Defluviitalea raffinosedens: one gene and its partner. Each later gene encodes a partner of the first gene's protein in a complex. Links are inferred from orthologs where the notes say so. Each region holds a gene or a part of one and is shown on either strand. Other genes may lie near its edges. The genes, in order: JOD07_RS03635 and nifU.

What was found.
Region 2: the proteins of JOD07_RS03635 (region 1) and nifU are in contact, whole or in part, in a solved structure (PDB 5XT5), measured with the Bacillus subtilis proteins. The link is inferred for Defluviitalea raffinosedens from one-to-one orthologs.

What each region holds. Positions count from the first base shown.
Region 1 is NZ_JAFBEP010000003.1:83,985-94,411, reverse strand. Bases 4,609-7,477 are described here. They hold JOD07_RS03635 (aminotransferase class V-fold PLP-dependent enzyme), read left to right. Parts: upstream 4,609-5,317; coding sequence 5,318-6,637; downstream 6,638-7,477. Other genes in these bases: JOD07_RS03630 (DsrE/DsrF/DrsH-like family protein), read left to right, coding at 6,910-7,386; JOD07_RS03640 (FAD-dependent oxidoreductase), read left to right, coding at 4,609-5,183. In the rest of the region: JOD07_RS03665 (QueT transporter family protein), read left to right, coding at 1-278; JOD07_RS03660 (NAD(P)/FAD-dependent oxidoreductase), read left to right, coding at 436-1,602; JOD07_RS03655 (sodium:solute symporter family protein), read left to right, coding at 1,623-3,056; JOD07_RS03650 ((2Fe-2S)-binding protein), read left to right, coding at 3,109-3,369; JOD07_RS03645 ((2Fe-2S)-binding protein), read left to right, coding at 3,362-3,694; more of JOD07_RS03640, read left to right, coding at 3,684-4,608; JOD07_RS03625 (PAS domain-containing sensor histidine kinase), read left to right, coding at 7,519-9,150; gdhA (NADP-specific glutamate dehydrogenase), read left to right, coding at 9,318-10,427. UniProt on the Bacillus subtilis protein: Type II cysteine desulfurase that acts as the initial step in the SUF-like Fe-S cluster assembly pathway.
Region 2 is NZ_JAFBEP010000023.1:11,544-21,851, forward strand. The notes cover bases 426-3,175. They hold nifU (Fe-S cluster assembly scaffold protein NifU), read left to right. Parts: upstream 426-1,456; coding sequence 1,457-1,894; downstream 1,895-3,175. Other genes in these bases: nifS (cysteine desulfurase NifS), read left to right, coding at 426-1,432; mnmA (tRNA 2-thiouridine(34) synthase MnmA), read left to right, coding at 1,913-3,007. In the rest of the region: JOD07_RS13175 (RrF2 family transcriptional regulator), read left to right, coding at 1-217; more of nifS, read left to right, coding at 251-425; JOD07_RS13195 (Na/Pi cotransporter family protein), read left to right, coding at 3,270-4,913; JOD07_RS13200 (sugar-binding transcriptional regulator), read left to right, coding at 5,157-6,188; gap (type I glyceraldehyde-3-phosphate dehydrogenase), read left to right, coding at 6,270-7,256; JOD07_RS13210 (phosphoglycerate kinase), read left to right, coding at 7,351-8,550; tpiA (triose-phosphate isomerase), read left to right, coding at 8,564-9,316; gpmI (2,3-bisphosphoglycerate-independent phosphoglycerate mutase), read left to right, coding at 9,342-10,308. UniProt on the Bacillus subtilis protein: Part of the SUF-like system that mediates the biosynthesis of iron-sulfur (Fe-S) clusters. Acts as a sulfurtransferase and thus transfers sulfur from SufS to SufB.

The DNA of each region.
Region 1 (10,427 bases):
ACATCGTTTTCGGCAGTTTAGCCACTTTAATTGCCGCCTATCTGTCCTATAAAATGCCAAAGAAAGTACTGGTGCCCATTCCACCCATCGTAGTGAATGCCCTTATTGTGGGACTACTGATTTACTACGGAACCTTTGGCAGGATTGAGTGGAATACAACCCTTCTTATATTTATGGGAGGCGTAGGGCTTGGACAATTGATTTCTTGTTATGGAATCGGATATCCGTTAATGATTATATTAGATAAATATAAGCAGCATATATTTAAATATTCATAATTCGAACCTATAGTGCCTGCCGGTTTACATTCAAATGTAGAAATGTGAACCGGCAGGTATTTTATTTTTTGTTATATTGCGTCTGAATTTTCCATATATTTATAGAAAGGCGAATGATTGATGAATTGATTGATGCAATTGGTGGGGGGTTTAGGTCTTGGCACATTATGATGTCGTGATCATTGGGGGAGGCATTATAGGACTGTCCGTAAGCTACTACCTTCTTTTAAAAAAGAAAAAGGTTTTGATTTTAGAAAAAGGGGAAGTGGGCAGCGGGGCATCATCTTCCTGCGATGATGCTATTTTCTTTCAATCCAAAAAGCCAGGTATTCTTTTAGACATGACGCTGGAAAGTGTAGAAATGTACAAATGTTTGTCTAAAGAACTGGAGATCGACCTGGAATTTGAAAACAGGGGAGGGATGGTACTAATAGAAGACGATGTACAACTCAAGGCAATGGAAGAGTTTGTTAAAATACAAAATAGCCACGGACTCCCGGTTGAAATGCTGGATCGAAAAGATGTACTTAAAAAGCAACCCTTTGTAAGAAAAGACATTAAAGCTTCCACTTACTGCAGTAAAGATTCCCAGGTGAATCCCCTAAAAGTTATGAGAGGATTTCTAAAAAAGGGGACTGCCCTTGGTCTGGCCCTAAAAACTCATATAGAAATTACGGACATTATGCAAAGGGAAGATTCCTGGGAGATTGATCTTAAAGATGGAAGTCGTATACAAACAGAATATGTGGTTAATGCTGCGGGGGCCTGGGCACCGGAAATAGGAAAACTTATTGGAATTGATATTCCCATTAAACCCAAAAGGGGGCAAATTATCGTTACTCAGCAGGTACCACCCCTTGGAGCAACCAATGCCTGGAGTGCGGATTATATTGCTGCGAAAATGAACCCTCAGATTATCCAAAGAAAGCCCAAAAAACACAGGGAGTTGGGAATTGGACTGGCTCTTAGCCAAGCCTCCAGTGGCAATTACTTAATAGGAAGCACGAGGGAATATGCAGGGTTTGACCAAAGTACGACTTATGAAGCGTTGATGCTGATCATGCAAGAAGCTCTTAAGATGTTTCCAATTTTAAAAAACGTTCATATGATTCGAAGTTTTGCCGGCCTTAGACCAGCTTCCGAGGATGGTAAAGCCATTATTGGAGAAGTAGAGGGGAAAAAAGGATTCTATATTGCGGCAGGCCATGAAGGAGATGGTATTGCTATGGCACCTGTTACTGGCAAAATTACGGCTTCTATGATTTGCGGCGAGAAAGTGGCCTATCCTATGGAAGAACTGAATTTAAGCAGGTTTAAAAAGTAAAAAGTTAAAGGGGGCAGAGTATGGATTTAGGGGTATGGTTGTGGATTGTTACTGGCGTAATGTGCGCGGTATTCTTGTTCATTTCCTGGAAGGTAACGGGAAAAGCCCAGTCCAGTTTTTCGCATTATGCCATAGGGGGTAAAACTTTTCCTTTATATCTTATTTTCTTTACACAATTTGCAACGATTATGGGTGTTGGAAATTTTATAGGCCATGCAGGTAAAGGCTATCAATTTGGGCTTCCCTGGCTTGTATTCATTTTAGGAGAACAGGGATCTAAAATTATTTTTGCACTATTTTTTGCAGGATTGGCAGGACGGCTTACCTATAATACTTTTCCTGAAATGATGGATGATTTAATCGTAAGAGATAAGGTCACAAGAGCCTTAGGCGGTATTCTGGCTTCTATGATTATGATTGCATGGGTGGGAGGACAAGGAAAGGCTTTTGGAAATATCTTTAACATTATTACTGGCGCCAATCCTGTTCCAATTATTCTATTATTCTCTCTTGTATTTATTGTTTATACCACTCTGGGAGGTATATATTCCGTAGTTTGGACGGATCTGATTCAAGGAATATTGGTTGTAATATTTGGTGTTGCTTTTTATATCTTTGCCTTTTCACCAGTTGGCTGGAGTATGACAGAATTGGGAATGAGACTCGCAGAAGTAGGCAAAGGAGAATTATGGAGTTTTAGAGGAACCAATGTCATACAGCTTCTTAATCAGTTTGTAACGGGATGTATTGGGATATTGGCAGCTCAGATTTACTGGCAAAGGTGTTTTTCCGCTAAAAATAAAAAAGCTGCAAGAGACGGACTTTTATGGAGTGGAATCATTGCGATTATCTTTGTTATGTTAACTGCATTGGTAGGTATGGTGATTCTTACATTAAATCAAGGACTAAAACCGGATGATGCAATGCCTTGGTTTATGCTCAATTATGTTCCCAAAGGTATTGCAGTGATGATTTTTGCACTGGTACTGGCGGCAGGTATGTCTTCGGCAGATTCAAACTTAAATTCTGCATCCATTCTTATTGTCAACGATTTAATCAAACCCTTTAAGGAGAAGGCAACAGATGCACAGCTTGTTAAATATGCAAAAGGATTAACCATTGTCATTGGTGTTTTTTCTGCCGTAGCAGGCATTTATGCCAGCTCTATTTTAGACTTGTTTTCCAGGGCCTATGCCATGGCCGGAGGTGGTTTAGTCCCCCTTCTTTTAGTAGGGCTTCTTTGGAAGGAAAGAAAAGGCGAAAAATTCGAAATGGGCGTTAAAAACAGCAAAGTAACCCCTTGGGGCGCAAGGATTGGAATTATAACTGGCTCCATACTCACACAAATTCCTGCCCTGGGTTCTAACAGGGTACTTATTGCTTTAATAATCTCTGCTGTTTTGATTATTATAGTATCTTTATTGACGAAAAATTCAAAAGCGCAATGGTCATAAAATGATAGGGCGGACAGTGTTCGCCCTATTAAAAATAGAGAGAGGAGTATTTATGGAGGATATTATTATATGCAGATGTGAAGAAATTACTCAAAGAGAAATTGAAGAGGCCATAGAGGATGGAGCAAATACCTTTAACGAAGTAAAAAGATTTACAAGATGCGGCATGGGACTGTGTCAGGGACGGACTTGCAGAGTGCGAATAGAAAAAATGATCCAAGAAATAACGAAAAACCTTCCAAGGCAGGGAACCTATAGACAACCCGTCCGTCCAGTTAATCTTGGAATAGAAGGTGATCTTTTAAATGAATAGAATTATGGAACATCCTATATTAGGAAAGATGGAAGATAAAAAAGAAGTTGCCATCTGGGTAGATGGCAAGATCCTTAAAGCCTATGAAGGAGAAATGATTGCTGCCACGCTGCTTGCCAATGGCATTAAAGTCTGCCGTTATACCAGAAAAAGAAAAGAACCCAGAGGAGTCTTTTGTGCCATAGGGAGATGTACGGATTGTGTCATGGTTGTGGATGGTATTCCAAATGTAAGAACTTGTATTACCCCAGTGAGAGATGGAATGAAAATAGAAACCCAGAAGGGCCTGGGCAGTTGGGAGAGAAGTGAAAAAGATGATGAATAAATCCGTAGTGGTCATTGGAGGTGGACCTGCAGGTCTTTGCAGTGCCATTGAAGTGGCAAAGGCAGGAGGAGAAGTGCTTGTCATTGATGAAAATCATAAGGCAGGAGGACAACTTTTTAAACAGATCCATAAATTTTTCGGTTCTAAGGAACATAAGGCAGGTATGAGAGGGATATATATAGGAGAAATGCTTCTTAAGGAAGCAGAAGATTTAGGTATTGAGATATGGCTTAATACAGAGGTAGTAGGGCTTAATGCCAATAAAGAAGTATGGGTAATTCAAAATAAAAAGAAGTCTTTGACGGTCCAAGGGGAAAGAATCATTATCGCAACAGGAGCCCAGGAAAATCCCATCAATTTCCCTGGATGGACGCTCCCTGGGGTGATGGGTGCAGGCGCAGCCCAGACCATGATGAATATTCATAGGGTTAGGCCTGGGAACAAAGTGCTTATGGTAGGATCGGGAAATGTAGGGGTCATTGTATCCTATCAACTCATACAGACAGGCATAGAAGTGGCAGGAATTATCGATGTAGGGGAGAAGGCGGGCGGATATGAGGTTCATATGGCAAAGTTAAGAAGAGCCGGGGTGCCTTTTTATCCGAGGCATACGATAAAAAGAGCTCTTGGAAGTACTTGCGTAGAAGGAGCGGAGATTGTAGAGGTGGATGAGCATTTTAAACCCATAGAGGGCAGCGAAAAAATTTTGGATGTCGATACCATCTGCCTTGCTACGGGTTTTACCCCTTTAGGAGAACTGGCATGGATGGCAGGTTGTGCCTTTCTGTACAATCCTTCTTTGGGAGGGCATATTCCTGTTCACGATGAAAACATGGAAACCAGTATAAAAGGTATCTATGTTGCAGGAGATATAACGGGAATAGAAGAAGCGAGCATCGCCATGGAAGAAGGCAGAATGGCAGGCCTTGCAGTGGCCTGGTCTCTGGGGCTTTATGAAAAAGAAGAATATATAAAATATGCAGCTTCTGTTAAAAACAGGCTTTCTCAGCTAAGACACAATATTCATGAAGGAAAAAGTCAAAAGAGCATGGTGCTTCCATCCAAAGAGAGGTTATTAAAAGGAGCCGTTGCAATCGTTGAATGCACTCAGGAAATCCCTTGTAATCCCTGTGAAGCTTCCTGTCCCAGGCATGCAATAATGATTGGAGATCAGATCAGCAATACACCCAAAATAGATTATGAGAAATGCATCGGGTGCGGACTTTGTGTTCCTGCCTGCCCGGGTCAGGCCATCACCCTTAGAGACTATATTTTTTCAGAAGAAGAAGTTGCCTTATCCATCCCCTATGAATTTTTGCCCCTCCCTAAAAAAGGAGAAAACGTTATGGCGGTGAATAAAGATGGGCAGGCAGTATGTCCTGCAAAAGTCGTTCGGGTGGTCCAGTCCCCTAAATATGAAGGGACAGCAGTAGTGACCATTTCTTATCCAAGAAAATTTTTCTATGAAGTTGCTTCAATTAAAATATAATCCTAAGAATGGTGTCTGCCATATACATTTGTGGATTCATTCCAAATGTGGAAATGTATATTGACAGGCACCATATTCTTTTTGATTAATACTATAATATTAAGCCAATTTGCTATATTTTGGGGGTGGGGAATATGAACCCATATGGATTTCGAAAGTGGGTGGTGGGTGTAGAGGGGAAAGTCCCCCTCATAAATGGGAAATGTGTAACGGGCGTTAATTTTGATAATGGAGCCACTACTCCTCCTCTCATTTCGGTGATGGATGCGGTGAATCGTTTTGCTTTTTGGTATTCTTCTGTTCATAGAGGAACTGGATATAAATCAAGACTGTCTTCACAGATTTATGAAAAGGGCAGGGAAATTGTCTGTGATTTTGTCGGAGCTGATTCTAAAAAGGATGTGGTCATCTTTACCAGCAATACAACCCAGGCCATTAATAAAGCAGCTATAAAATTAGGAGAAAAAGGGGGAAAAGAGGTTGTATTATCTACAGCTATGGAACATCATTCCAATGATTTACCTTGGAGGAATCACTTTCATGTGGACTATATTGGAATCGATGGGCATGGACGGCTGGATATGGGAGATTTGGAGCGTAAACTTAAAAAATACGAAGGGAAAGTAAAGATCGTTACCATGACAGGAGCATCCAATGTACTGGGATATATTAATCCAATCTATAAAGCAGCAAGAATTGCGCATCAGTACGGAGCTAAAATATTCATAGACGGAGCACAGCTCGTTCCCCATACTTCTGTTGATATGAAATCTCACAAAGATCCGGAGCATATAGACTTTTTGGCGTTTTCTGCCCATAAACTGTATGCGCCTTTTGGCATCGGGGTTTTAATTGGGCCCAGAGAAGTTTTTGTTGGAGAACCTTCTGATCCCGGCGGGGGAACGGTAAAATTTGTTACCCATGATGAAGTGGTGTGGAATGATCCGCCACAAAATGAAGAAGGAGGCTCTCCCAACGTCATAGGAGTTGTAGCCCTTATACAGGCTATAAGAACCCTTAATGCAATGGGAATGAATGCCATTGAGGCTCATGAAAGAAAGTTGGCAGCCTATGCAATGTATAAATTAACTCAAATCCCCGATATAGAACTATATGGAGATATTCATGATATAGAGGATAGATTAGGTATTATTTCTTTTAATATTAAGGGAGTTCCTCACCGGGTTGTGGCATTGGCCTTGTCCTATGAAGGCGGTATTGCAGTGAGAAATGGCTGTTTTTGTGCGCAACCTTACATTCAGATGCTCTTAAAGCTTTCTAAAGAAGAAATCAAAGCCTACATAGAAGATGAAACAAAAACTCGGCCGGGGATGGTCAGAATCAGTCTGGGGTTTTATAATACTTTCCAGGAAATTGATCGTTTGGCTGCATTATTAGAGTGTATTGTACGGAATAAAAAATATTATATTGATCAGTATGAGAATTTAGATTAATCATTGTGATCAATGCAAAGGGCGAAAAAGTTCGCTCTTTTATTTATTATATAGGGAAAATTTTCGAATTTCCTATTTCAAAAAAGCTTCCAGGCAGGATGGAAATTTGAATGTATTGAATTTTGTCGGTTTGCCGACCGCGTTTGGCGCGAGAGTTTCGAAGGAGAAATTCTTTCTTGTGAAAAGAATGTTATACATTGATCGTTGAATTTTATTATAAATATTGAATAAGAGGATAAAATACTAATAAAATTTTATAAGGAGATGAAAAATTGAGCAAAAAATTAAACTTACTCATGTTTAGCGGCGACTATGATAAAGCTTTGGCGGCTCTTATTTTAGCCAATACGGCAAGAGACATGGATATGGAAGTAACCATGTTCTTTGCGTTTTGGGGACTCTTTTTGCTTAGAACAGGAGAAAATGGAAATACAGAAGAGAAAAGTCCTTATGAAAAACTGTTTGGAATGATGACACCAAAAGGACCGGAAGAACTTCCACTTTCTAAGATGAATTTCAGTGGATTAGGGAAGAAAATGTTGATTGACATGATGGAAGAAGATGGGGCCCCAAGACTCATAAACTTTTTAAACGGAGCAAGAAAAAGAGGAGTGAATTTTTATGGCTGTAAGCTTTCTATGGAAATTATGGGGATCTCGAAAGAAGAGCTGATTCCTGAGGTAGAGGTCATAGAAGCCAAAGAATATCTTAAAGATGCTCTTGAATCAGATATCCAGCTCTTTATTTAACATTAGTACAAAATTTTCCTTAATTCCAAAAATATATTTACAAATTTACCTGTAAGGGTATAATGTTGTTATACTGATTCCAAAAATAAAGTAATTTTCTTGACTTTAGGGGGTGAGCATATAAATCACAGATTGATTGATACGGATGCCAAAAAACTGGAAAAGGGTCAGATTTGGCTAGACATAGCAAAAGAAGGAGCCAATGATGGTTTTTGGGGTCTGGATATACCTCAAAATACAATCTACTATAATGGAAAAATCAGAGAGTATTTTGATGGAGATAAATCCACCCTGTATATGCCTATTGAGTTTTTAAAAGAAATCATACATCCTATGGACATTGATTATGTTAATGAGACTTTAAAACGTTATTTGAAAAGAGAAATATCCATTTTTAAAACAGAATGCAGGGTAGCCATTCAGCCTTCAAATTATGAATGGGTTCTCATTCAGGGAAAAGGCATTTGGGATGAAAATGATGAACCGTTGTATCTGGCGGGCTCCTATACTTTACTTAAAGATTTCACGAATGCAGTAAACCATCATTATGATATAAAAAGGCAATTAAAAGAAACTTCGGCCCTTTTGGATACGATTTTTGACAGTATCCCTGATCCAATTTACATTAAAGACACTGAAGACAGGATTATTCAGTGCAACATGGCAGCTCTTGATCTTTGGGGATATACCAGTGAAGAAGTCATCGGGAAAAAATGTACAGATCTTAAAATGTGCAGTAAGCCTTGCACGGAGTCGATCACCCAAAAGGCCTGTCAGTCCAAAAAGACTGAAAAAATCCAAACCTATATAGAGAAACTGGAAAAATGGGTGGAGATCATGGCATATCCCGTTTTTGACAAAGATACGAATGAAGTTCAGCTTGTGATGGAGCACATTAAAGATATCACAGATTTGAAGAAAGTAGAACTCATCCTCCAGGAAAATATAAAATGTCAAGAGAAATTACTTAAGGAAGCGCAACGCGACAATAAAGCCAAAACAGAGTATTTTACCAATGTATCCCATGAGTTAAAAACGCCTTTAAACATCATTTTATCTACGTTGCAGCTTTTAGAAACTTTCTACTTGCCTTCTGAAAAAGAAAAGAAGTATGCAAGTATTATGAAACAAAACTGTTACAGACTTCTTCGTCTGCTCAATAATACTATTGATGTAACAAAAATTGATTCCGGCTTCTTTAAATTGCATTTGGAAAATGCTGATATTGTTTATGTTGTTAAGCAAATTACTTTGTCGGTTGAGCAATACATAAAAAACAAATCGATTAACCTTCTGTTTGAAAGTAAAGTCTCCAAGCAAATCATGGCTTTTGATGCAGAAAAAATAGAGAGAATTATGTTAAATCTTTTATCCAATGCTGCCAAGTTTACTCTACCTGGAGGCGTCATTAAAGTAGGAATAGAAAAACAGGATGAGAAAATCCTTATATCCGTAAAAGATACTGGCATAGGTATACCATCCCAAAAACAACATGTGATTTTTCAGAGATTCGGTCAGGTAGATTCCAGTGCTACACGGCAATATGAGGGAAGCGGAATAGGATTGTTTCTTGTTAAATCTTTAGTGGAAATGCATAATGGTACCATTCATGTGCAGAGTGAAGAACATAAGGGGACAGAATTTATCATCGAACTTCCAATCAAAGTTCTTAAGGAAAAAGCCAAAGAACCCCTTAATAATGAAAGAAGTTCTTATAAAAATGTCGAAATGCTCAATATAGAGCTTTCAGATATTTATGAATAGCCGTGCAGAATGTAAATTCTGTAGGCTTTTTTTTATTTTTTGTAGAAATGTTAAAAAAATATATTTGCAAATTGCAGTCTACGTGATATAATGGTGCCAATGTCAGACAATTGTATATAATGCATGTTAATAATAATTATCTTTCATTGTATAGAGGAGGAGACAAAGTGGAATTTAAAAGCAGCTATTTACAAGAAGTCATGGATAGGGTCATTGCTAAAAATCCGGCTGAACTTGAATTTCATCAAGCAGTGAGGGAAGTACTCCATTCCTTCGAACCGGTTCTTGAAAGACATCCCGAATACATCAAGGCAGGGATTGTTGACAGAATTGTAGAACCGGAAAGAGTGATCATGTTTAGGGTATCCTGGGTTGATGACAATGGCAAGGTTCAGGTAAACAGGGGCTTTAGAGTACAATTTAACAGTGCTATAGGACCTTATAAAGGAGGCATCCGATTCCATCCTTCTGTAAATCTCGGGGTTATTAAATTCTTGGGCTTCGAACAAATCTTTAAGAATTCTTTAACTGGTCTGCCAATGGGCGGAGGTAAAGGTGGAAGCGACTTTGATCCTAAAGGAAAATCTGACGGAGAAATTATGCGTTTTTGCCAAAGCTTTATGACAGAGCTTCAAAGACACATCGGTGCAGATACGGACGTTCCAGCAGGAGATATTGGTGTTGGAGCAAGAGAAATCGGATATATGTATGGACAATACAAAAGACTTCGCAATGAATTTACAGGTACATTAACTGGAAAAGGCTTAACCTATGGGGGAAGTTTAGTTCGTACTCAGGCAACAGGATATGGCTGCTGCTACTTTACAGAAGAAATGTTAAGAACCAAAGGAGAATCCTTTGAAGGTAAGACTGTAGTGATTTCAGGATCTGGGAATGTTGCCATTTATGCAGCAGAAAAAGCACAGCAACTGGGCGGAAAAGTTGTTGCTCTTAGTGATTCCAATGGATATGTTTATGATGCAGAAGGCATCAAATTAGATACAGTAAAACAAATCAAAGAAGTTGAAAGAAAGAGAATCAAAGAATATATCAACTATCATCCAAATGCAGAGTATCATGAAGGATGCTCAGGAATTTGGACAATCCCTTGTGACATTGCACTTCCTTGTGCAACACAGAATGAACTGGATGGAGAAGCTGCAGCAACCTTAGTGAAAAACGGATGTATTGCAGTGGCAGAAGGGGCCAATATGCCTTCTACACCAGAAGCTGTTGAGATTTTCCTTAAGAACGGTATTTTATTTGGACCTGGAAAA
Region 2 (10,308 bases), on another replicon or contig:
TATCCTAAGGGCCCTAGAAGGGTCTCTGGCGCCAGTGGATTGTGTGAGTGAAAATCCAGTGTTTGAATGTACTGGATTTAATTGTTGTGTTACAAGAACCGTATGGAAAAAAATAGGCGATAAAATTAATGAAGTCGTTGACTCCATTACCCTTCAGGATTTAATAGAAGAGTATGAAAAATTAAATCATGACAAAGAGTATATGTATTATATCTAACTTTGACAAAGTTTAAACGAGGAGTGATCAAACATGCAGAAGATTTATTTTGACCATGCTGCTACAACTGCTATGCATCCACAAGTTGTAGAAGCAATGTTGCCATACTTTACAGAGAATTTTGGCAACCCATCCAGTATCTATGAAATTGCAAGAAAGAATAAACAAGCTTTAGATGAATCAAGAGATAAAATTGCCAAATTATTAGGTGCAGATCCTAAAGAAATCTATTTTACCAGTGGCGGAACAGAATCTGATAACTGGGCTATTAAAGGAATTGCTGAAGCTTATAAAAATAAAGGAAACCATATTATTACTTCTGCAATTGAACATCATGCAGTACTTCATACTTGCGAATATTTAGAAAGCCAAGGCTATGAAGTGACTTATCTTCCTGTAAATGAATATGGACAAGTTGATCCCCAGGATGTTTTAAAGGCTATCAAGGATACAACCATTCTCATTACTATTATGTATGCCAATAATGAAATTGGCACAATTCAGCCTATCGAAGAAATAGGGAAAATAGCAAGAGAAAAAGGCATAGTATTTCATACGGATGCTGTTCAGGCTGTGGGACATATACCCATTGATGTGAAAAAAGCAAATGTTGATTTACTTTCTCTTTCAGGACACAAATTTCATGGTCCTAAAGGCGTAGGTGTATTATACATAAGAAAAGGAGTAAAAATTAAACCTCTGCTTCATGGGGGTGCACAAGAAAGGGGCCGCAGAGGCGGAACCGAAAACGTGGCAGGTATCGTAGGTTTAGCTAAAGCTCTGGAACTGGCACTCGAGAATATGGAAGAAAATAATAAAAAGATGACTGAACTCAGAGATTATATTATAAAAGAAGTTACCAGCAGAATAGACCATGTAAAATTAAATGGTCATCCTACTGACAGATTGCCTAATAATATTAATTTTACTTTTGATTTTATTGAAGGAGAGTCACTCCTGCTATTATTAGACATGAAAGGGATCTATGCATCCAGCGGTTCTGCATGTACATCGGGTTCATTAGATCCATCCCATGTATTGCTGGCAATTGGTCTTCCTCATGAAAAAGCTCACGGTTCCCTGAGAATTACCCTAGGAGATGAAAATACCAAAGAAGAAGCAGATTATTTCTTGGAGGTATTGCCATCTATCGTTCAAAGATTAAGAGATATGTCTCCTTTATATGAAGCTTATAAAAAAGAACAAAATCTATAACAAAAAAAGAGGTGCTTAAAAATGATGTACAGTGAGAAAGTAATGGATCATTTTATGAATCCTAGAAATGTTGGAGAAATTGAAAATCCTTCCGGAGTAGGAACGGTTGGAAACGCTAAATGTGGAGATATAATGAAAATATATCTTGATATTGAAGATAATATTATTAAGGATGTAAAGTTTAAGACTTTTGGATGTGGAGCAGCTGTTGCAACAAGCAGTATGGCAACAGAATTAGTAAAAGGTAAAACCATACAGGAAGCAATGAAAGTAACCAACAAAGCAGTTATGGAAGCTTTGGATGGATTGCCGCCTGTAAAAGTTCATTGTTCTGTATTGGCAGAACAGGCTCTTCAGGCTGCTTTATGGGATTATGCACAAAAAAATGGAATAGAGATTGAAGGATTGACACCGCCTAAAGAGGATGATGATCACCATGATATTCCAGAGGATAATGAGTAAATTATTTGAGGTGAAGTAATGACTAAAAAAAAGGTTGTTATTGGAATGTCTGGTGGAGTGGACAGTTCAGTAGCTGCATATCTTTTGAAAGAGCAAGGATATGATGTCATTGGAATGACCATGCAAATTTGGCAAGATGAATCAAGAGATGAGATAGAGGACCACGGTGGCTGCTGTGGTCTCTCTGCTGTTGATGATGCAAGAAGAGTATGCCAAAAAATTGGAATTCCCCATTATGTAATGAATTTTAAAAATGATTTTAAGAATAAAGTCATTGATTATTTTGTAGAGGAATATACGAAAGGCAGAACACCTAATCCTTGTATTGCATGCAACAGATATGTCAAATGGGAATCCATGCTTCATAAAGCTCTTCAATTAGGGGCGGATTATATTGCCACCGGGCACTATGCGAAAGTTGTATATTTATCAGATATCGGAAGATATGCTCTTAAAATATCTTCTGCAGTTGGGAAAGATCAGACTTATGCATTATATAACCTTACTCAGGATCAACTTAGGCATACATTAATGCCTTTGGGAGATTATGATAAGGATACTACCCGTAAAATTGCAAAGGAAATTGGATTACCTGTTGCGACAAAACCAGACAGCCAAGAGATCTGTTTTATTCCTGACAATAATTACGGTAACTATATCGAGCAAAATTATGATTTTTCAATTCCTAAAGGGAATTTTGTAGATACAAAAGGTAATGTATTAGGAAAGCATAAAGGAATCATTCATTATACAGTCGGACAAAGAAAGGGATTAGGAATATCCTTTGGCAAACCGATGTATGTCGTAGAAATCAGGCCTCAAACCAATGAAGTGGTATTGGGAGAAAATGATGAGATTTTTCAAAAGGTTTTATATGCAGACAATCTTAATTTTATGCCTTTTGAAACTTTGGAAGGGCCTATGAGAGTTCATGCGAAAATTCGATACAGTCATAAGTTGGCTCCCTGTGTTATAACGATGCATGATGATCATACAGTAAAATGTGAGTTTGATGAACCTCAGAGAGCTATTACCCCTGGGCAGGCAGTTGTGTTTTATGATCATGATATGGTTGTAGGGGGAGGCACCATTTTATTTGGGGAAAATAAGTGAATATAAAGTTAATTAATAAAACCCTTGGGTATCCCAGGGGTTTTATTATGCAAATGATTCTGTTTTTGCAAGTTTTTGAAATTATTGTTTTTACAAAAGGCAATTTTAATAAATTAAATTATAAAAAATATGATTAATTACTAAAAAAATTGGAGATAAATCATAAAGAAATTACAAAAAACAATATAGGGTTGATTTTATTTTTTTCTACATGTTAGAATGTTTATGTTTGCATACAACATAAAAAAGCAGGGGGTTAGATATGGAAGATTACACCAAGATTATTTTTGCTCTAATTGGAGGTTTAGGATTATTTATTTATGGGATGCAGATTATGGCAGAAGGCCTTCAAAAATCTGCAGGAAATAAGATGAAAAAATTGTTAGAGATCCTGACAAATAATCGTTTCATGGGTGTGTTGGTTGGTGCCGGTGTTACGGCTATTATTCAAAGCAGTTCTGCCACTACAGTTATGGTAGTTGGTTTTGTGAATGCCGGATTAATGAATTTAACTCAGGCTGCAGGCGTCATAATGGGAGCAAATATTGGGACCACAGTTACTGGTTGGATTGTATCCAGTGCAGAGTGGGCAAAGTTGTTAAATCCTTCTGAATTGGCTCCATTAGCGATAGCAATTGGAGTTGTCATGATGTTATTTGCGAAGAAAAAAGCTATAAAGCAAATTGGTGAAATTATTGCAGGGTTTGGTATTCTCTTTGTTGGATTAGATATGATGGGAGATGCGGTTAAGCCACTTAGAAATTCTCCGGTCTTTGCAGAAGTATTTTTAACTTTAGGACACAATCCTCTTTTAGGAGTTTTCGCAGGATTTGCAGTTACAGCGATCATTCAAAGCAGTTCGGCTTCCGTAGGGATTCTTCAGACTTTGGCGGCGGCTTCTTTGGTGCCCTGGAGTGCTGCTGTATACATCATTATGGGACAAAATATCGGTACTTGTGTTACAGCAATGCTTTCAAGTATTGGTGCGACAAAGAATGCAAAGAGGGCAGCCTACATCCATTTATTATTTAACATAATAGGAACAATTATATTCTCAATACTTGCTGTTGTATATTTTTATTTTATTAATCCACATTTTGGTTTGGAATTAATTGGTATGACTGAAATAAGTATTGTTCACACGATCTTTAATATAGCCAATACAATCATTTTATTTCCTTTTGCTGGAATGCTTGTTTATTTATCAGGAATATTTGTTAGAGGAAAAGATGAAGAAGATGAAAGTGGTCTTCGTCATTTAGACGAAAGAATTCTTGAAACACCTACTTTTGCAGTTGAAAATGCTATTAAAGAAGTGGTAAGAATGGGGCACATGGCTGCAGAAAATACAAAATTGGCTATAGAAGCCTTGCTAGAGAAGGACGAGAAAAAAGTAGAGAAAGTATTTAAAAGAGAAAAAAATATTAATGTTCTTAACAGAACCATTACACCATACCTTGTTAAGATTTCAAATTCCCCGATTAATGAACAGCAAAGTTCTCTTGTTACAGGCCTGTTTCATACTGTTGGAGACATAGAAAGAGTAGGGGATCATGCAGAAAATATTGCAGAATTGGCTCAGTTTGCAATTGAGGAAAAAGTACAGTTATCGGATTCAGCAATACTGGAATTAAGGACGATGGCTGAAAAATGCATTGAATGTTTTGAAGATGCAATCCGGGCACGGGAAGAAAATGATCCAATATTGGCTAAGTCAGTAGAGCCTAATGAAGATATGGTTGATAAAATGGAAAAGGAACTTCGTAAAAGACATATAGAACGACTTGCTAAAAATGAATGCAGTGCTACATCAGGAGTAGTCTTCCTTGATGTAATAAGCAATTTAGAAAGAATCTCGGACCATGCGTCAAATATTGCTCTTTCAGTTCTTGACGGCCATAAATAATAAGACTTTAGTAAGGTAAGTTTGTACCATATTTTTTGAAATTTTTCTTGATATTTTGTATCATATTCGTTACAATATAAACGAAGATACAAAATATCTTTTTTTATTTAGAAGGTTTATTTTGCATATAAGGAATTAAATTTTACCGATTTGCAAATTCTTAAGGTTTTTGCATATTTTCTTTTAGCTTATGTGGGACCTAAATCGTACAGTGGGACAATAATGTACCCGAGGGGCGTTCATATGACAAATTTACATGTGACACTTCAGAAGATTATTCCTGAAGGAATTTTAGATTTAGAAAGAAGATATGAAATTTTAAAGACAGTTTTATATTCTGCTCCTATAGGAAGAAGAGCTTTGGCAGCTCATTTGAATCTTTCCGAAAGAATCGTCAGAGCTGAAGTTGATTTCTTAAGACAAAATGCTTTTCTTAAAGTTACTTCTTCAGGAATGGAAATCACTTCAGAAGGATATACTCTTGTCCAGGATTTAGAACATTTAATGTATGAAATTAAAGGTCTCACTGAATTGGAAAAAAAGGTTTCAAAGATTTTAAATATTAATAAAGTGATTATTGTTCCAGGAAATTCTGATGAAAATGATATGTTTAAAAAAGATATCGGGAAAGCAGCAGCAAGGCTATTGCTAAGTATGATCAGACCGGGAAACACCATTGCAATTACCGGAGGAAGTACGGTAAATCAAATGGTAAAGGCAATTCAGCCCTTAGGCAGCACGTATGATGATGTGTTCGTTTTGCCAGCCAGAGGAAGTGTAGGGCACAGAGTAGAATATCAATCCAATACCTTAGCTTCTGAATTGGCGCAAAAATTAGGGGCAAAATATAAATTGTTGAATATTCCCGATCATTTAAGTAAAAAATCTTTAGAGAGTATTATTAAAGAGCCAGAGATTCAAGACACCCTTGAAAAAGTTTCAAAAGCAGACATATTAATTTTTGGAATTGGGAATGCTTTAAAAATGGCAGAAAAAAGAGGACTCTCAGAGACTATTTTAGATTTCTTAAGAAGAAAAGAAGCTGTTGCAGAGGCATTTGGATATTATTTTGATCCCAGTGGTAATATTGTATATACTTCCCGATCTGTTGGAATTAAGCTAGACGATATTAAAAAAATTCCTTATATGATTGCAGTGGCAGGAGGAACTTCTAAGGCTCAAGCGATCAAAGCAGCAGGGCATCTGCTCAAGCATGGTTGCGTTGTGATGGATGAAGGTGCTGCAAATGAAATTATTAGGTGTGCAAAATTATAATTTGTGGTATTATGTTATGGGGACAAATTTTAGTCTTCATAACCTAAAATATAATTTAAAAATATTAGGAGGAATGAAAAAATGGCAAAAATTGCAATTAATGGTTTTGGACGCATTGGACGTAATGCATTTAAAGTAGCGATCGCACAAGGATTGGATGTTGTAGCAATCAACGATTTAACAGATCCTAAAACATTAGCTCATTTATTAAAATATGATACTTGCTTTGGCAAATTCGAAGGAACAGTTGAAGCTAAAGAAGGCGCTTTAGTTGTTAATGGAAAAGAAATCAAAGTGCTTGCAGAAAAGAATCCAGCTGATCTTCCTTGGAAAGAATTAGGTGTAGATATCGTAATCGAATCTACAGGTATTTTCAGAAAGAAAGAACAAGCTCAATTACATATTGATGCAGGTGCAAAGAAAGTTATCATCTCCGCTCCTGGAAAAGGAACAAAATCTATTGTTATGGGAGTTAACGAAGGGGATTATAACCCAGCTGAAGACCATATCGTTGACAACGCTTCTTGTACAACAAACTGTTTAGCACCATTTGCTAAAGTGCTTCATGATAAATTTGAAATTAAGAGAGGAATTATGACAACAGTTCACTCTTATACAAATGACCAAAGAATTTTGGATTTACCTCACAGTGACTTAAGAAGAGCTCGTGCTGCTGCTGAATCCATTATTCCTACAACAACTGGTGCTGCAGAAGCAGTTGCTAAAGTTATTCCTTCTCTTAAAGGAAAATTAACTGGTATGGCTATGCGTGTACCTACTCCTACAGTATCTGTAGTTGATTTAACTGTAGAATTAGGAAAAACTGTAACAGTTGAAGAAGTTAATGCTGCTTTAAAAGCTGCTGCTGATGACAAAGTATTAGGATACACTGAAGAACCATTAGTATCCATCGACTTCAAAAAAGATCCTCGTTCCTCCATCATTGATGGATTATCCACAATGGTAATCGATGGAAACTTAGTAAAAGTTGTTTCCTGGTATGACAATGAATGGGGTTATTCAAACAGAATTGTTGACCTCACAAAATACATTGCAGAACGTTTATAATTAGGTAGACCAAAAGGTCCGGTTTTGTAGTTATGACTATAGGACCGGACCTTCTTTTAATAAATCGGATTGAGAATATTGAGGAGGGAAACCCATGCTTAAGAAAAAGTCAGTTGATGATATCCAAGTTAAAGGGAAAAGAGTATTAGTTAGATGTGATTTTAACGTACCATTAAAAGATGGTGTTATTACAGATGAAAATAGACTTGTTGCAGCACTGCCAACCATTAAGAAATTAATCAATGACGGTGGAAAAGTAATTCTTTGCTCTCACTTAGGAAAACCAAAAGGAGAACCTAAACCAGAATTATCTTTAGCACCTGTTGCAAAAAGATTAAGCGAATTATTAGAAAAAGAAGTAGTATTTGCAAAAGATGATACTGTAGTTGGAGAAAATGCAAAAAAAGCTGTTGCTGAAATGAAAGAAGGAGACGTTGTTCTTCTTGAAAACACAAGATATCGTAAAGAAGAAACTAAGAATATTGATGATTTTAGCAAAGAACTTGCAAGTCTTGCAGACGTATTTGTAAATGATGCTTTTGGTACAGCACACAGAGCTCACTGCTCCAACGTTGGAGTTACTCAATTCATCGAAGGAGACTGTGCAGTAGGGTATTTAATGCAAAAAGAAATTGAGTTCTTAGGTAATGCAGTAAACAACCCAGTAAGACCTTTCGTTGCGATCTTAGGCGGAGCAAAAGTATCTGACAAAATTAATGTAATTAATAACCTCCTTGATAAAGTAGACACATTAATTATTGGCGGCGGAATGGCTTATACTTTCATAAAAGCATTGGGTCATGAAGTAGGTAAGTCATTATTAGAAGCTGACAAGATTGACTATGCAAAAGAAATGATTCAAAAAGCAGAAGAAAAAGGCGTAAAATTATTACTTCCTGTAGACCATGTAGTGGCTCAAGAATTTAAAAATGATACTCCATTTAAAGTAGTACCAAGAGGAGGAATTGAGCCTGATTGGGAAGGTCTTGACATTGGACCAGAAACAAGAGCACTTTATGCCGAAGCTGTAAAAGATGCTAAAACAGTTGTTTGGAACGGACCTATGGGCGTATTCGAATTTGAAAACTTCGCGCAAGGAACAATGGCAGTTGCAAAAGCTTTATCAGAAACAGATGCAACAACCATTATCGGTGGAGGAGATTCTGCTGCAGCAGTAAACCAATTAGGATTTGGCGATAAGATGACTCACATTTCTACTGGTGGCGGAGCTTCATTAGAATTCCTTGAAGGTAAAGAATTACCAGGCGTGGCAGCAGCAGACGACAAAGAATAATTCAGGAGGCTTTATGATGAGAAAAAAAATTATTGCAGGAAACTGGAAGATGAATAAAACTCCTTCAGAAGCGGTAAAATTAGTAGAGGAATTAAAGCCTTTAGTAAATACTACAGATGTTGATGTAGTATTTTGCCCTCCTTTTGTTTGTCTTCCAGCTGTATTAGATGCAGTTAAAGGAACAAACATCGCTGTAGGTGCTCAGAATATGCATTATGAAGAAAGCGGAGCATATACAGGAGAAGTTGCACCTAATATGTTGGTAGAGTTAGGTGTTAAATATGTTATTATCGGACATTCTGAAAGAAGAGCTTATTTTGCAGAAACCGATGAAATCGTAAATAAGAAAGTTCTCAAAGCTATTGAACACAACCTTATTCCTATTATTTGCGTAGGAGAAACGTTAGAGCAGAGAGAACAGGGGATTACAGTTGATTTGGTTCGACTTCAAACCAAAATTGCTTTAAAAGATGTTCCAGCAGAAAAAGCGAAAGATGTAGTCATTGCTTATGAGCCTATCTGGGCAATTGGTACTGGTAAAACAGCTACATCAGAGCAAGCTGAAGAAGTTTGTGCTGCAATTCGTCAAGTAGTTGCAGAAATTTATGATGCTTCTGTAGCTGAATCACTTCGCATACAATACGGCGGAAGTGTAAATGCCGAAAATGCAAAAGAGCTTTTTGAAATGGCAAATATTGATGGAGGCTTAGTTGGTGGAGCAAGCTTGAAAGTAGATTTTAGCAAAATTGTGAATTACAACAACTAAGATTGTTCATAAAAGGAGTATTAAAATGAGAAAAAAACCAACCGTGTTGATGATCCTTGACGGTTTTGGATTAAATGACCGCTGTGATGGAAATGCTGTATGTCAGGGGAAAACCCCTGTACTCGACAGTCTCATGAAAAAATATCCTTTTGTAAAAGGATATGCCAGTGGAATGGACGTAGGCCTTCCTGAAGGTCAAATGGGAAACTCTGAAGTAGGGCATTTGAACATTGGAGCAGGTCGAATAGTATACCAAGAACTGACAAGAATCACGAAATCTATTCTAGATGGAGACTTTTTTGAAAACGAAGCACTGCTCAGTGCAGTTGAAAACTGTAAGCAAAACAATTCTTCCCTTCACCTGTATGGTCTTTTATCCGATGGTGGTGTACATAGTCACAACACACACCTGTACGCACTGTTGGAATTAGCAAAAAGACATGGTTTGTCAAAGGTTTATGTACATGCTTTCTTAGATGGCAGAGATACTCCTCCTGCATCCGGTAAAGATTATGTTCAACAATTACAGGACAAAATCAATGAACTCGGTGTGGGAAAGATTGCAACCGTGATGGGAAGATATTATGCGATGGACCGTGACAACAGATGGGAAAGAGTAAAACTTGCATATGATGCGATGGTTTTAGGTACCGGAGAAAAAGCCGAAGATGCAGTGCAGGCAGTGCAATTATCTTATGAAAATGAAGTTTATGATGAGTTCGTGCTTCCAACAGTTATTCTGACCAATGGTGAACCAACGGCTATGATTCAACCTCATGATTCTATTATTTGCTTTAATTTTAGACCTGACAGAGCAAGAGAAATCACAAGATGTTTTTGTGATGAAGAATTTAGTGGTTTTGAAAGAGCCAACGGTTTCTTCCCAGTGAAGTACGTTGCTTTTACTGAATATGATATCACCATTAAAAATAAATCTGTTGCCTTTAAGCCTACAAAACTTACAAAAACTTTTGGAGAATATCTGGCTGAAA